DNA from 4 places in the Citrobacter sp. LJND-P06 genome. Region 3 is predicted to be linked to each of the others. Evidence: predicted binding sites of a transcription regulator. Region 3 holds the regulator's gene; each other region holds the start of a gene.
The links. Region 3 encodes sigma-54, which starts transcription at its own class of promoters, with help from an activator protein. Its sites were predicted from a motif close to GTTGGCACANNTTTCGCTNT; they were not measured.
Positions count from the first base shown of each region.

Region 1 (4,148 bases), 1.4 Mb from region 3:
CCGCCAGCAGAATAAAGATTTTGGTCCAGGTGATTTGCACCATTCCATCGCCAACGTTGAAACGCAGCACGCCGCTCATCAGTGTCGGGATGCCTTGCTGGTTAGGCCCCTGACTGATTTGCACATAGTTTTGCAAAATGAGTGACATACCGATGGCAGAGATGAGGGGCGCCAGACGGGTTGAATTTCGCAGGGGTCGATAGGCAATACGTTCGATGACCCAGCCATAGACCCCCGTTATCACGATGGTGAAGATCAGGGTGCCAAAAATCAGCAGAGGGAAAGAGTGAATGCCAAAGTAGGAGAGCAGGCCCAGACCAATAGCACAGAGGTACGCGGAGATCATGTAAACTTCGCCATGCGCGAAATTGATCATGCCGATGATGCCGTAGACCATGGTGTAACCGATGGCAATCAGGCCATACACCGCTCCCAACGTCAGACCGTTGATCATCTGTTGTAAGAAGAAAGCATCCATTTGAAATTCCCGCCAGTGGTAAGGCAACCGGGTCGCACAATCCGGTTGCCTTCAGGGTTGCAATGCCTCACCCGAGAGGGGAGCGAGAAGTCAGTACCGAGCTGACGGTATCAGAGTTGGTGGTACTTACCTTTGTCATCCCACTGGTAGACGACGTAATCAGACACTTTCAGATCGCCTTTCTCGTCCCAGGATTTGGGCCCCATCACCGTGTCAACATCGTGTGATTTCAGCCATTCTCCCGCTTTGGCGTTGTCCTTGCCTGCGGCGCTGTAGGCAGCAGCAATGGCCTGAATTGAGGCATAGGCATACAGGGTGTAGCCTTCTGGTTCAAAACCGCTGGCGCGGAATTTCTCAATGACCGCTTTGCCTTCCGCAATGGTGCGAGGGTCTTTACCGAAGGTCATCAACACGCCATTGGTGTACTGCGCGCCACCGGCCGCCGTCACCATCTCTTCCGTCACCACGCAGTCGCCGGAGAAGAATTTCGCCTGTACCCCTTGCTCCCGCATTTGACGCACCAACGGGCCCGCTTCCGGGTGGCAACCGCCAAAGTAGACCACGTCCGGTTTCAGCGCGCCGATTTTGGTCACCAGGGCATTGAAATCTTTTTCACCGCGCGACAGTCCCTCATACAGAACTTCTTTGGTGCCCCGTTTTTGCAGTGCGGCTTTGGTTGCGTCGGCTAAGCCCTGACCGTAGGTATCTTTGTCGTGAATGACGGCGATTTTTTTCGCTTTCAGCACGTCCAGCATGTAGTTTGCCGCGGTGACGCCTTGCTGATCGTCACGGCCACACATGCGGAGCATACCTTTCATTCCGCGTTCGGTAATCAGTGGGTTGGTTGACCCCGGGGTAATCGTCAATACGCCCGCTTCATCATAGACTTCGGACGCTGGCATGGTGGAAGACGAACAGAAATGGCCGACCACGGCGGAGACTTTAGATTCATCGACCAGGCGGTTTGCTACCGCGACGGCCTGCTTTGGCTCGCAGGCATCGTCGCCCTGCACCAACACGATTTTCTCACCTTTAATACCGCCTGCCGCATTGATATCTGCCGCCGCCTGCGATGCCCCTTTCCAGTATTGCGCCCCATATGTGGCATTGGGGCCAGTAAACGGCCCGGCCACGCCAATCGTGATATCTGCCTGTGCATAAAATGCGGTACTTAAACAACCCATAACGGCAATCTGCAGAGGTAACTTAATCATTTTAATAGACATTTGGATATTCCTCAGTACTGTTCAATACCAGGCGCCGGGAGGCGCGGGGAAAATCATAAACTTCGTCATTTATTGCGTTATCAAGCGGGCCGCGTACGGCTGTCTTTTTTTAAGCAAAAACTCCGCCAGGTTGATAAATATCGACATTGTTTTCTGACAGACGTAGCGAGGCGATGTGAAATACGACGTCGCAATTTCATCAGGTCAGTGTCAATCGTTATCTAAGGAGGAGGTTGCCTTCACGTGGCAGACTGGGATGCGTGGTATCCAAACCGTCCAGAATCTTAAACATAGATGCAGAAAAGTCAGGCTGCGCACCTTGTCGGTGCAAAAATGCGGAGAGGATCACTCCAGCGATGCGCAAGGCTCAGAAAGTCCGGGTTTCTGAACTCCCCGTTTTGTTTAGAAAAATCCCCGTCCACCCTGTAAGATGGGCGCAGGCAAGCGTATTTCACTGAGGATGAGCGTTATGAAAACGGGACCATTGAACGAAAGCGAACTGGAGTGGCTGGATGATGTACTGACGAAGTACAACACCGAACACGCGATTCTGGATGTGTCAGAGCTGGATGGTCTGCTGACGGCGGTACTGAGTTCTCCACGTGAGATTGAGCCGGAGCAGTGGCTGGTGGCTGTATGGGGCGGGCCGCAATATGTGCCGCGCTGGTCATCGGAAAAAGAGATGACGCGCTTTATGAATCTTGCGTTCCAGCATATGGCTGATACCGCCGACAGACTAAACGAGTTTCCGGAGCAATTTGAACCTTTATTTGGTCTGCGCGAAATTGAAGGTCATGAGCTGACGATTGTCGAAGAGTGGTGTTTTGGTTATATGCGCGGTGTGGCGCTTTCTGACTGGTCAGCGTTGCCAGACTCGCTGAAACCGGCGCTGGAGGCGATTGCGTTGCACGGTACGGAAGAGAACTTTGCCGTGGTAGAGAAGATGACGCCAGAGGCATTTGAAGAAAGCGTAGACGCTATCCGATTGGCGGCGCTGGATCTTCATGCCTGGTGGATGGCGCATCCGCAAGAAACGCCGTTGCAGGTACCGGTGAAAGCGGAAGCCAAACCAGGGCGTAACGATCCTTGTCCTTGCGGTAGCGGTAAAAAATATAAGCAGTGCTGCCTGCATTAATTGCGCGTTTTGGTCAGATGGCGCTTAACCCGCAGTTTAAGCGCCATCTGCACCTTTTATCCTGGTTCGGGCAGCAGTCCCGCCGCGATAGAGAACTGAACCCCGATCACCACAATCCCGCAAAGAAACACCAGACCTAACGCCACTGAACCGCCTTTAACGCGATATCCCGCCTGAGGATTATGCTTTCGGCTCTGCCATGTCAGCAAAGAAGGGATCAGCAACGCCAGAACCGCCAGCGCGACACCGGCATACCCCAGCGCCATAACAAATCCGCGCGGATAGAAGAGGGCAAACGCCAGCGGTGGCAGAAAAGTAATCGCGCCAGTTTGCAGACGTCCGGCAACGGTATTGCGACGCTGGAACAGATCCGCCAGGTAATCAAATAATCCCAACGCCACGCCGAGGAACGAGGTCGCCAACGCCAGATCGGCGAACAGGTGTACCGCCAGCTCAACGTGAGGTGAGGCGACCACTTCCCGTAATGCCGAAAGCAAACCGTTTAATCCAGCGTGATTGGCCAGCAGCCCCATAAACGTTGAGGAGTCGATACTGCCGAGGGTTGCAAGCTGCCAGAAGATATAGGCGATCAGCGGGATTGCGCTGCCGGTGATAAACACCCAGCGTAATTTGCGAATATTGCCGTCCATGTAGCTGACAATGCTGGGCACGCTGCCGTGAAAACCAAACGAGGTAAAAATTACCGGAATGGCAGACCACGCCAGCCCTTGTTGCAGCGGCAGGGTAAGAAGATTGATTTTGTGAATGTGCGGCATCAGCAGCGCCAGCATCACCACCAGGAAGATTATTTTGGCGCTGAACAAAAAACGGTTGAACAGATCGACAAGCGACGTTCCTACGCAGACCACGCCACCGGCAACAAAGGTGAACAGCAGTACGCCAGCGGCGGGCGATATTTCGCTGCCAGTCCAGTCGTTGATACTGGACGCGAGTAACTCACCGGCGCCGCTAATGTAGGCCGCGGTGAGGGCATACATTAAAAACATCATGCTAAAACCGGTCACCCACTGACCGTAGCGTCCGAGATAGCGTTTTGCCAGCGTACCCAGCCCCGTATCTGCCGGAACATGCTGATACACTTCGAGAAGCAACAGCGCGGTGTAACACATCAGCGCCCACAGCCCAATCAATAACGCCAGCGTGACGCTGAAACCCACACCCGCCGCTGCCAGCGGCATGGCCAGCATACCTGCACCGATTGTGGTTCCCGCCACGATAAAAACACTTCCCAGAGTTCTATTCTTCACGCTTTCCTCTGTTCCAGAGATAATCAATAGTGGTATCTGCG
Region 1 is NZ_CP187317.1:1,938,870-1,943,017, forward strand. Features, by position in the region: gene ACO7SM_RS09315 (ABC transporter permease subunit) at 1-478, opposite strand, end outside; gene ACO7SM_RS09320 (branched-chain amino acid ABC transporter substrate-binding protein) at 589-1,662, opposite strand; gene ACO7SM_RS09325 (YecA/YgfB family protein) at 2,174-2,839, shown strand; gene tyrP (tyrosine transporter TyrP) at 2,896-4,107, opposite strand.
Region 1: ACO7SM_RS09320 (branched-chain amino acid ABC transporter substrate-binding protein) is a predicted target of sigma-54. The motif match lies at 1,815-1,834, and genes of this name have one in related genera.

Region 2 (4,148 bases), 660 kb from region 3:
TTCTTACCGGTCAGGCAGTTTACAGTCAGGTCGTTAGAACGACTGTGAATACCGATGATCTGGCCTTCGTAAACTTCTGCACCGTGACCGAGGAACAGCTTACCGCGATCCTGCAGGCTGAACAGTGCGAACGCAACCGCTTTACCCTGACCGTTGGAGATCAGTACGCCGTTCTGACGCTGACCAACATCGCCCGCACGAACATCGTCGTAATGGCTGAAGGTGGAGTACAGCAGACCGGTACCGGAGGTCATGGTCATGAATTCTGAACGGAAGCCGATCAGACCACGGCTTGGGATCACGTAGTCAAGACGTACGCGGCCTTTGCCATCTGGATTCATGTTTTTCAGGTCGCCTTTACGCTCACCCAGAGCCTGCATGACAGAACCCTGATGCTGCTCTTCGACGTCCAGCGTTACGTTTTCGAACGGCTCTTGTTTACGGCCGTCGATTTCGCGGAAGATAACTTTCGGACGGGAAACCGCCATTTCGAAACCTTCACGACGCATGTTTTCGATAAGAACAGACAGGTGCAGCTCACCACGACCAGAAACACGGAACGCATCCGCATCCGGCGTTTCTTCAACGCGCAGTGCCACGTTGTGCACCAGCTCTTTGTTCAGGCGGTCAAGGATCTGACGAGAGGTAACATATTTACCTTCTTTACCACAGAACGGAGAGGTGTTTACGCAGAAGAACATGGATACAGTCGGTTCATCAACGGACAGTGCTGGCAGCGCTTCAACATTCTGCGTATCACAGATGGTATCAGAGATGTTCAGCTCGCCGAGACCGGTGATCGCGATGATATCGCCTGCTTCTGCAATGTCACTCTCGATACGTTCCAGACCCAGATGGGTCAGAACTTTACCGACTTTACCGTTGCGGGTTTTGCCTGCGCTATCAATGATAGTGATCTGCTGGTTCGGTTTAACTTTACCGCGCTTGATACGACCGATACCGATAACACCAACGTAGTTGTTGTAGTCCAGCTGAGAGATTTGCATCTGCAGCGGGCCATCAAGGTCAACGTTCGGTGCCGGTACGCGATCAACGATGGTCTGATACAGCGGAGTCATATCTTCAGCCATATCTTCGTGATCCAGACCCGCGATACCGTTCAGCGCAGAAGCGTAAACGATAGGGAAGTCCAGCTGTTCGTCAGTAGCATCAAGGTTAACGAACAGGTCAAATACCTGATCAACAACCCAGTCAGGACGTGCGCCCGGACGGTCAACTTTGTTGATAACAACAATTGGCTTCAGGCCATGAGCAAAGGCTTTTTTGGTCACGAAGCGCGTCTGCGGCATCGGACCATCCATTGCATCAACGACCAACAGCACGGAATCTACCATGGACATTACACGTTCAACTTCACCACCGAAGTCGGCGTGCCCCGGGGTATCAACGATGTTGATACGGTAGTCATTCCATTTGATAGCGGTGTTTTTCGCGAGGATGGTAATCCCACGCTCTTTCTCCAAATCGTTGGAGTCCATCACACGCTCTTGGGTTTCGGCACGCGCATCAAACGTACCGGATTGCTGCAGCAGCTTGTCGACCAGGGTAGTTTTACCATGGTCAACGTGCGCGATGATGGCGATGTTACGCAAATTTTCGATCACAACTTTGCCTCGGGCATTAGGAATAGCGCGTTATTGTACACGGATTAATCGCACTACAAAACAGGATCACAAACATCCTCCGCAAACAAGTATTGCAGAGTTTCTTTGTGATCGCTTTCACGGAGCGTTAAAAGGGTTACTCATTGCTCATTGCACCAACATGGTGCTTAATGTTCACATTGAAGCACTATATTGGTGCAGCGTGCTCACCATGGTGCAGCCCTTTTGCACGATGGTGCGCATGATAACGCCTTTTAGGGGCAATTTAAAAGTTGGCACAGATTTCGCTTTATATTTTTTACGGCGACACGGCCAATTTTTGCAGAATTGTAGACCTCGTTACCACGACGACAATGACCAATCCGGGAGAGTTAAAGTATGTCCGCTGAACACGTATTGACGATGCTGAACGAGCACGAAGTGAAGTTTGTTGATTTGCGCTTCACCGATACCAAAGGTAAAGAACAGCACGTCACTATTCCTGCTCATCAGGTAAATGCCGAATTCTTCGAAGAAGGCAAAATGTTTGACGGCTCCTCCATCGGCGGCTGGAAAGGCATTAACGAATCTGACATGGTACTGATGCCAGATGCATCCACTGCGCTCATCGACCCGTTCTTTGAAGAATCGACTCTGATTATCCGTTGTGACATCCTGGAACCAGGCACGCTGCAGGGCTATGACCGTGACCCGCGCTCCATCGCCAAACGCGCTGAAGAATACCTGCGCGCTACCGGCATCGCAGACACCGTTCTGTTCGGGCCAGAGCCAGAATTCTTCCTGTTTGATGACATTCGTTTCGGCGCATCTATCTCCGGTTCCCACGTCGCTATCGACGATATCGAAGGTGCATGGAACTCTTCCACCAAATATGAAGGTGGTAACAAAGGTCACCGTCCTGGCGTGAAAGGCGGCTACTTCCCGGTTCCTCCGGTAGACTCTTCTCAGGACATTCGTTCCACCATGTGTCTGATCATGGAAGAGATGGGTCTGGTTGTTGAAGCACATCACCACGAAGTGGCAACCGCAGGCCAGAACGAAATCGCGACCCGCTTTAACACCATGACCAAAAAAGCGGACGAAATTCAGATCTACAAATATGTGGTTCACAACGTTGCGCACCGCTTCGGTAAAACCGCAACCTTTATGCCGAAACCGATGTTTGGCGATAACGGTTCCGGTATGCACTGCCACATGTCTCTGTCCAAGAACGGCGTAAACCTGTTCTCTGGCGACAAATATGCCGGTCTGTCTGAGCAGGCGCTGTTCTACATCGGCGGCGTTATCAAACACGCTAAAGCGATCAACGCCCTGGCAAACCCGACCACTAACTCCTACAAGCGTCTGGTTCCGGGTTATGAAGCACCGGTCATGCTGGCTTACTCTGCCCGTAACCGTTCTGCCTCTATCCGTATTCCGGTTGTTGCTTCTCCGAAAGCGCGTCGTATCGAAGTGCGCTTCCCGGATCCGGCGGCTAACCCGTACCTGTGCTTTGCTGCCCTGCTGATGGCGGGTCTTGACGGTATTAAGAACAAGATCCACCCGGGCGAAGCGATGGACAAAAACCTGTATGACCTGCCGCCGGAAGAAGCGAAAGAGATCCCACAGGTTGCTGGCTCTCTGGAAGAAGCCCTGAAAGAACTGGATCTGGACCGTGAGTTCCTGACCGCAGGCGGCGTGTTCACCGACGAAGCAATCGATGCGTACATTACGCTGCGTCGTGAAGAAGATGACCGCGTACGCATGACGCCGCACCCGGTAGAGTTTGAACTGTACTACAGCGTTTAATGAGTTGTAATTCGCGTAGATTTCTTATTGCAGCAAGGCGGCAATCGAAGGAATCCCGATGAGCTTAGTCCACTAAGTGATTCGGGTGACTGAAAGCAGCCAACACCGCTGCGGTAAGAAAGATACGGAGAATTTTAGTTGCCGTGGAAACTTTTAGCCCATCTCCGGATGGGCTTTTTTCTCCACCAACAACCGGACTTCACGCGCTTTTTATCAGTAAAAAGCTATAATGCACTAAATTGGTGCAAACTTTTCCAGGAGACTGCTGAATGGCAACTGGCATGCTGCCCGATGCTGGGCAGATCCTTAATTCGTTAATCAATAGCATCTTACTTGTCGATGACGAGTTGGTGGTGCATTACGCCAATCCCGCCGCGCAGCAGTTGCTCGCCCAGAGTTCCCGCAAACTGTATGGCTCGCCGCTACCTGAATTGTTGAGCTATTTTTCGTTAAACATTGCGCTGATGCGCGAAAGCTTAGAAGCCGGCCAGGGCTTTACAGACAACGAAGTCACCCTGGTGTTAGACAGTCACTCACATATCCTCTCCGTGACCGCACAGAGGCTGCCAGATGGCCTTATCCTGCTGGAAATGGCGCCAATGGATAACCAACGCCGTCTGAGCCAGGAGCAGTTGCAGCATGCTCAACAAATTGCTGCTCGCGATCTGGTGCGTGGGCTGGCACATGAAATTAAAAATCCGCTTGGCGGTTTACGCGGCGCGGCGCAGTTACTGA
Region 2 is NZ_CP187317.1:4,493,562-4,497,709, forward strand. Features, by position in the region: gene typA (ribosome-dependent GTPase TypA) at 1-1,625, opposite strand, end outside; gene glnA (glutamate--ammonia ligase) at 2,004-3,413, shown strand; gene glnL (nitrogen regulation protein NR(II)) at 3,683-4,148, shown strand, end outside.
Region 2: glnA (glutamate--ammonia ligase) is a predicted target of sigma-54. The motif match lies at 1,897-1,916, and genes of this name have one in related genera.

Region 3 (4,148 bases):
CGAAAATCTCCGGCGATTCCGGCATGTTGCGCACATCGATGCTGACGGCCGCAGAAATCTGGCGATCGGCCAGTGTTCGGGCCAGATCGGGCAACAGCACTACGGGAAGGTTATCCACGCAGTAAAAACCCATATCTTCCAGCGCACGCAGGGCGACAGACTTACCTGACCCTGAACGACCGCTGACGATCATCAGTACCATGTACCGTTTCTCCTCACAACGACAAAAAGAGATGCCATTGGGTTGTTATGCTTCATCCTGTTCACCTTCGGTGTCAGTGATGATTTTATAGAGTTCTTCGTCACTCTGGGCTGAGCGCAGGCGGCGGCAGATGGTTTTATCCGCCAGACGTTTCGCCACCAAAGACAGCGTATGCAAGTGCGTTTTGGTTTGGTCGGCGGGAACGAGCAGGGCGAAAAGCAGGTCGACAGGCTGATTATCTATAGCGTCGAAAGCAATAGGCGTTTCGAGTTGTACGAACACGCCGACAGCGCGTAACGTATCTTCTTCCAGCTTCCCGTGTGGAATTGCAATGCCATTGCCAATCCCGGTACTGCCCATTTTTTCACGCGTCAGAATGGCTTCAAAAACCACCTGAGAGGGCAGGCTGAGCTGTTTTGCCGCCAGTTCGCTGATGATTTCCAGCGCGCGTTTTTTGCTTTGGCAGTGGACACCACTGCGCGTACATTCCTGGTTAAGTACACTGCTCAGTTGTAGAGTCGAATCGTTATTTATCATAATTTCACCTAAGAACCTGCCCCATCCAACTGACGGGTCAGATTCGGAGCGCTAACTGTACAAATGGCCTGTTGTGCTTCACAACAGGCCGTCCTGCACCCGTTAACTGCCCGGACAATTAGTGTTGTTTCAGTTTATCTTTATGTTTCGTTAATTGCCGGGCCAGTTTATCAATCAATCCGTCAATAGCGGCATACATATCCTGACCTTCGGCACTGGCATGAATCTCGCCGCCGTTCACATGCAGTGTCGCATCCGAGGTGTGGGTCACTTTCTCCACTTTCAACACAATGTAGACCTGATTAATCCGGTCAAAATACTGTTCAAGCTTAGCGAACTTGCCTGAAATAAACTCGCGCAAAGCTTCAGTAATTTCGACGTTATTTCCAGTGATATTGAGCTGCATAGTGTCTTCCTTATCGGTTGGGTCATACCAGCTGTTTGCGCTGGTTAGACGGCGGAATGGATAAAGACTCTCGGTACTTCGCAACGGTACGGCGCGCCACCATGATACCTTGTTCTGACAGCATAGAGGTTAACTTGCTGTCGCTCAGTGGTTTCGCGGGGTTTTCCGCAGCAATTAACTTCTTCACCAGCGCCCGTATTGCCGTGGACGAGGCTTCACCGCCGCCTTCGGTATTGACGTGGCTGGAAAAGAAATATTTCAGTTCAAAAATTCCGCGCGGACTGTGCAGATACTTTTGTGTGGTCACACGGGAAATTGTCGACTCATGCATTTCGACGGCCTGGGCGATATCCGCCAGCACCATCGGTTTCATAAACTCTTCGCCCTGCTCAAAAAAGGCTTGCTGCTGCTCAACGATACAGCGACTGACGCGCAGCAACGTATCGTTACGGCTTTCCAGACTTTTGATCAGCCACTTCGCATCCTGAAGATTGCTACGGATAAACTGGCTGTCCGCATCGTTACGCGCGCCATTGCACATGGCGGCATAGTGCTGATTGATCTGCAAACGCGGAATGCTGTCGCTGTTCAGTTCTACCGTCCAGCGATCGTTATGTTTACGAACCAGCACATCAGGGATCACGTATTCCGGCTCGCCAGTCTGGATCGACTGCCCGGGTCTGGGATCGAGCGACTGAATAAGATTGACCGCTTCTTTAAGCACCTCTTCCTTCAGGCGGGTGACGCGCATCAATGAGCGAAAATCGTGATTGGCCAGCAGATCAAGGTGATCGCTGATGATCAGGCGAGCCTCTTGCAGCCAGGGGGTAGCGGTGTCGAATTGCGAGAGTTGGATCAGCAAACAGTCGCGAAGATCTTTTGCCGCCACGCCGACAGGATCGAAACGCTGAATGCGTTTAAGTACCGCTTCGACTTCATCAAGGTCTACCTCTTCGTCACCCATGCTCTCGAGGATCTCATCCAGCGAGACGGTGAGATAGCCGGTTTCATCTACTGCATCGACGATCGACGTGGCGATTGCCCGGTCGGTGTCCGAGAACGGCGTAAGCTCCACCTGCCACATCAGGTAATCCTGGAGCGACTGCGTAGTCTCACCCTGATAGACCGGAAGCTCGTCGTCGATATAGTCGCCACTGGGGCCGGACGGCGTTCCTGCGGTGTAGATTTCATCCCAACTGGCATCAAGCGGCAGCTCTTCCGGCATCTCTTTTTGTTCGAGTGCGTCTGCGGTGTCCAGGGTTTCGCTGTCCTGAGTTTCCTGGGTGTCGATTTCTTCGTGAAGATCGGTTTGCTCGAGCAGTGGATTACTATCCAGCGCTTGCTGAAGTTCTTGCTGAAGTTCCAGCGTGGACAACTGCAACAGACGGATAGCCTGTTGTAGTTGAGGCGTCATTGCCAGTTGTTGGCTGAGCCTGAGTTGCAAACCTTGCTTCATGTTCAGAATGATTTTCTCCCGCTATGACGTCGCAATCTTCTACCCTATCAGAGTCTGAAGTCTTCCCCAAGGTATACACGTTTAACGTGGTCGTCTTGCAGGATTTCAGTCGGTGTACCGTGTGCGATGAGGTGTCCCTGACTCACGATATACGCGCGTTCGCAGACCGCCAGCGTTTCACGGACGTTATGGTCAGTTATCAATACGCCGAGTCCGCTGTCGCGCAGATGCTCAATGATGCGTTTAATATCGATAACGGAAATGGGGTCAACACCCGCAAAAGGTTCATCCAGCAGGATAAATTTAGGGTTTGCCGCCAGCGCACGGGCGATTTCCACACGACGGCGTTCACCCCCGGAGAGCGACTGCCCCAGGTTGTCACGCAGGTGCTCGATGTGAAATTCTTCCATCAGCTCATTGGCTCTGTCTTCGCGTTGTTCGCTCGACAGATCGTCACGGATTTGCAACACCGCCATCAGGTTATCAAATACGCTCAGGCGACGGAAAATAGAGGCTTCCTGCGGCAAATAGCCAATACCGCGGCGTGCACGCGCATGAAGCGGCAGCAGGCTGATATCTTCGTCATCAATAATGATGTTGCCTGCATCGCGCGCCACGATGCCCACAACCATATAAAAGGTCGTGGTTTTGCCCGCGCCGTTTGGGCCAAGAAGACCCACGATCTCCCCGGAGTTGACGGTCAGACTGACATCTTCCACCACCCGGCGGCCCTTATAGGCCTTTGCAAGATTCTTTGCAGTTAATGTTGCCATAACGAATTAGTTACCCTTCTTCTGTGCCGGGGCCTGGCCTTTGTTTTTGTCTTGCAGCTGCGACGGAACCAGAACCGTGGTCACACGTTTGCCTTTTTCACTAAAGGCCTGCATTTTTTGCTCTTTCACCAGATAGGTGATCTTGTCGCCGGTAATGTTGCTGTCGAGCTGCTCCAGGTAGGCGTTTCCGGTAAGAATGACGAAATCTTTTGCCAGCTCATAATGCATTTTCGAGGCGTGGCCTTTTACCGGCTTACCGTTGTCCTGCATCTGATAGAAGGTGGCAGGGTTGCCGAAGCCATCAATCACTTCTTTGCCTTCTTCGCCGCCTGGACGGGTAACGACCACTTTATCGGCATTAATTTTGATGGTGCCCTGGGTGACAATAACGTTACCGGTGAAGGTAACGACATTGCCCTGCATATCCAGGGACTGCTGGTCCGATTCAATATGAATCGGCTGCTCGGTATCGCCCGTGACGGCGAACGCCGGAATGCTGGCGGCCAGAAGTGAGCTGGCAAGCACAAGATTAAGGCTGAGTTTGTTTGTTTTGAATTTCATAGGAGGTTCTAACCTTTTCAATCAGCTCGGCGTTCTTGCTGCGTAAGTTGCCGCGCATTTTCAGTCCGCTGGAGTTAAATGTTGTTCCGTATAACGTCACGAGATCGTCAGAGGTAACATCCTGCGTTACCAGATTGATTTTCGCGTTATCGGTCGTAATTCTGCGTAGTTGAGAGTCAGGCACCAACGCGTTGACTTCAACATGGCCGTAGA
Region 3 is NZ_CP187317.1:491,350-495,497, forward strand. Features, by position in the region: gene rapZ (RNase adapter RapZ) at 1-202, opposite strand, end outside; gene ptsN (PTS IIA-like nitrogen regulatory protein PtsN) at 248-739, opposite strand; gene hpf (ribosome hibernation promoting factor) at 858-1,145, opposite strand; gene rpoN (RNA polymerase factor sigma-54) at 1,168-2,601, opposite strand; gene lptB (LPS export ABC transporter ATP-binding protein) at 2,649-3,374, opposite strand; gene lptA (lipopolysaccharide ABC transporter substrate-binding protein LptA) at 3,381-3,935, opposite strand; gene lptC (LPS export ABC transporter periplasmic protein LptC) at 3,904-4,148, opposite strand, start outside.

Region 4 (4,148 bases), 550 kb from region 3:
CGCGCTGCGCCTGGCTGATAACGTGGCTAAGATCGGGCTTGTTATATTCCTCGATGCTGTCAGCCGCAATCAGGGTCAACGGGATATCAGCATCCTGTTTACGGATGTTTTTGACTAACTGGCGGGCGGCGAAACCCGAACCAATAATGACAATTCCGTGGCTCATTTTGCCTCCGTTGCCAGTACGTCGAAGACCTCTTTACCCAATGAACATTCCGGGCAGAGGAAGTTGTCCGGCACGTTACTCCACGGTGTGCCGGGGGCGACATCCTGTAACGGTTCGCCTTTGGCGGGATCGTAAATCCACTGGCAAACGCTGCATTGCATGCTGGGGCCGAGGTCGGCTGCCGCTGCGGCGGCACAGGCGCACGCATCTTCTTTGGCGGTCGCCGTGGCGCTGGTTTCCGGCAGCGGAGCGAGCGCCCACTGACGTGCAATTTCGCGCCCGTGCTGACGGCACAGTTCCAGCGCATCCAGGTCCGGGCGCCATTTGGCTTTCAGGCTCAGCGACATTTCAAAACCGGCATCCTGCAAGCGGGTCGAGAGACGGTCAACCGCGCCGCCGCTCCAGCCATGAGAGCCAAAGGCGCTGGCGCGTTTATTGCGAAAACGCAGACCGGTCATCTCTTCGACCAGACCGGCGATTTTCGGCATCATCACGTTGTTCATGGTGGAGGTGCCGACCAGCACCCCTTTTGAGCGAAAGACGTTGGTCAGAATTTCATTTTTATCGCTGCGGGCGACGTTAAAGATTTTCACCGCCACGTTCGGGTCAACTTCGTTAATACCCTGGGCGATGGCGTCCGCCATCATGCGGGTGTTATTGGACATGGTGTCGTAGAAAAGGGTGATGCGGTCTTCCTGATAATCCGCCGCCCATTTCAAATACATCTCAACGATCTGCGTTGGGTTGTCGCGCCAGACCACGCCGTGGGAGGTGGCAATCATATCGACCGGCAGATTAAAACCGAGGATTTCGGTAATTTTCGGCGTCACCAGGCGGCTGAACGGCGTCAGGATGTTGGCGTAATAGCGTTGGCACTGCTCGAACAGTTCGGTCTGATCCACTTCGTCATTGAACAGACGTTCGTCGCAGTAGTGCTGACCAAAGGCGTCGTTACTGAACAGAACCGCATCGCCGGTCATATAGGTCATCATGCTGTCCGGCCAGTGCAGCATCGGGGTTTCGACGAAGATAAGCTGTTTGCCGTTGCCGATATCCAGCGCGTCGCCGGTTTTCACGACATGGAAGTTCCATTCCGGGTGATGGTGATGGCCGGTGATAGAATCAATGGCATTCGCGGTGCAGTAGATTGGCGTGTCCGGGATCTGCATCATCAGTTCGGTCAGCGCGCCGGCGTGGTCTTCTTCGGCGTGGTTGATGATGATGTAATCAATGTCTGCGAGGTCAATTTCACTGCGCAGGTTCTGCACGAATTCGCGGCTGAATTTATGGTCGACGGTGTCGATCAGTACATTTTTTTCTTCACGGATGAGATAGCTGTTGTAGCTGCTGCCGCGCAGCGTTTTATATTCAGTCCCGTGAAAATCACGCACTTCCCAGTCACGTTGGCCAACCCAATGAATGTTATTTTTAACCAGAATAGACATAGCAACCTCAATGAACTCAGTGTTTTCCCAAAAAGATGTTTTCCTGATTGCAGGTTGTGTGCCAACTTTTTAATATTTTGATTTTAAACGATTTTTAAAAATATACCTCTAAGTTGGTAGTCAAAATGACTATTCGTCGAATGGTCACTATGACAATATGAATGGTCAAAATGACAATGAGGGTGTTATGCGTTTTTCCGTTGATGTACTGGCGAGTATTGCCATTGAATTACAACGTGATATCGGCCACCAAGACCGATTTCAGCGCCTGATCACGACGCTGCGGCAGGTGCTGGAATGTGATGCTTCCGCGTTGTTGCGTTACGAGGCTCGCCAGTTTATCCCGCTGGCGATTGATGGTCTGGCTCGCGATGTGCTTGGCAGACGATTTACGCTGGAAGGGCATCCGCGTCTGGAGGCTATCGCTCGCGCCGGGGACGTGGTGCGTTTCCCGGCCGACAGTGATTTACCCGATCCCTATGACGGATTGATTCCTGGGCAAGAGAGCCTGAAAGTCCACGCCTGTATTGGCCTGCCGCTGTTCGCCGGACAGAATCTGATTGGCGCGCTGACGCTCGACGGCATGGCACCAGACCAGTTTGATGTTTTCAGTGATGAAGAACTGCGTCTGATTGCCGCGCTGGCGTCCGGGGCGTTGAGTAACGCGCTGCTGATTGAACAACTGGAAAGCCAGAACATGTCGCCGGGTTCATCCTCCGCGTTTGAGCCGGTAAAAGAGACGCAGATGATTGGCCTTTCGCCCAGCATGATGCAGTTAAAAAAAGAGATTGAGATTGTGGCGGGCTCTGATCTTAACGTGCTGATCAGCGGCGAGACGGGAACCGGTAAAGAGCTGGTGGCAAAAGCCCTCCATGAAGGCTCGCCGCGAGCGGTGAATCCACTGGTCTATCTCAACTGCGCTGCGCTGCCGGAAAGCGTGGCGGAAAGTGAGCTGTTTGGCCATGTCAAAGGGGCGTTTACCGGAGCCATCAGCAACCGCAGCGGTAAGTTCGAAATGGCCGATAACGGCACCCTGTTCCTGGACGAGATTGGCGAACTGTCATTAGCGCTACAGGCCAAGCTGCTGCGCGTGTTGCAGTACGGCGATATTCAGCGTGTTGGCGACGATCGCAGTCTGCGCGTTGATGTGCGCGTACTGGCGGCGACCAACCGTGATTTGCGCGAAGAAGTTCTGGCCGGGCGTTTTCGCGCCGACCTGTTTCACCGTCTGAGCGTCTTTCCGCTTTCCGTCCCGCCTCTGCGCGAGCGCGGTGAGGATGTGGTGTTGCTGGCGGGGTATTTTTGCGAGCAGTGTCGGTTGCGGTTGGGACTTTCGCGCGTGGTGCTGAGTCCTGCCGCGCGCAACCATCTGCTGAATTATGGCTGGCCAGGAAATGTGCGCGAACTGGAACATGCGATCCATCGTGGCGTGGTACTGGCGAGGGCAACGAAAGCTGGGGATGAAGTGGTACTGGAAGCCACGCATTTTGCGTTACAGGACGCGTCGGCTGTACCGCCGCAGGAACCTCCGGCAGAATTGCCGCTCAATCAAAATCTGCGTGACGCGACGGAGCATTTTCAGCGGGAGATTATCCGCCGGGCGCTGGCGCAAAATAATCATAACTGGGCGGCCAGCGCACGGGCGCTTGAAACAGACGTCGCCAACCTGCACCGACTGGCGAAGCGTCTGGGGCTCAAAGATTAGAGAATGCCTGCCTGATAAAAATCCTGCAGGTTAATGGCGCCGGTGAGTTTACCGTTTTCATCCACCACCGGGGCGGCGGTAATTTTGCGCTTCATCAGGATCTCTTTGGCGTCAATGGCGCGGCTTTGTGCCTGTAGCGTGACGCCATTGTGGGTCATCGCGTCACTGACCGGCGTGGTGAGCGCGCCGCCGCCTACTAACCAGCGACGCAGGTCGCCGTCGGTAAATACGCCCTTCACATAGGCTTCATCGTCACAGACCGACACCAGACCCAGTCCGGTTCGGCTCAATTCCAGCATCGCGTCCATTACGCTGGTGGCAAGCTGAACCTGAGGCACCGCATCGTCACGGCGCATCAGATGATGCACGTTATTTAGCAAACGTGCGCCCAGCGCGCCAGCCGGATGGGAGCGGGCGAAATCTTCCTCGTTAAATCCGCGCGCCTGCATCACGGCCATTGCCAGCGCATCGCCCATCATCAGGGTATTTACCGTGCTGGAGGTCGGCGCCAGATGCATCGGGCAGGCTTCACGTTCGACGGAGATATCCAGCACGGCTTTCGCCGCCAGACCCAGCGGGGAGGTGGGTTTCCCGGTCATTGCCAGCAGGGCGACCGATTTGTCTTCGAGGCGCGGAATGATGAGATCCAGTTCTTTCGCGCCGCCGGAATAGGAGATAAACAGCATGACGTCACGGCTTTCGATCATTCCCAGATCGCCGTGTAGCGCTTCTGCCGGGTGAACGAAAAAAGCCGGAGTGCCGGTGCTGGCGAGGGTTGCCGCAATTTTTTTGCCAATATGACCGGACTTGCCGATACCAGAGACAATCACCT
Region 4 is NZ_CP187317.1:1,036,459-1,040,606, forward strand. Features, by position in the region: gene norW (NADH:flavorubredoxin reductase NorW) at 1-166, opposite strand, end outside; gene norV (anaerobic nitric oxide reductase flavorubredoxin) at 163-1,611, opposite strand; gene norR (nitric oxide reductase transcriptional regulator NorR) at 1,799-3,316, shown strand; gene gutQ (arabinose-5-phosphate isomerase GutQ) at 3,313-4,148, opposite strand, start outside.
Region 4: norV (anaerobic nitric oxide reductase flavorubredoxin) is a predicted target of sigma-54. The motif match lies at 1,658-1,677, and genes of this name have one in related genera.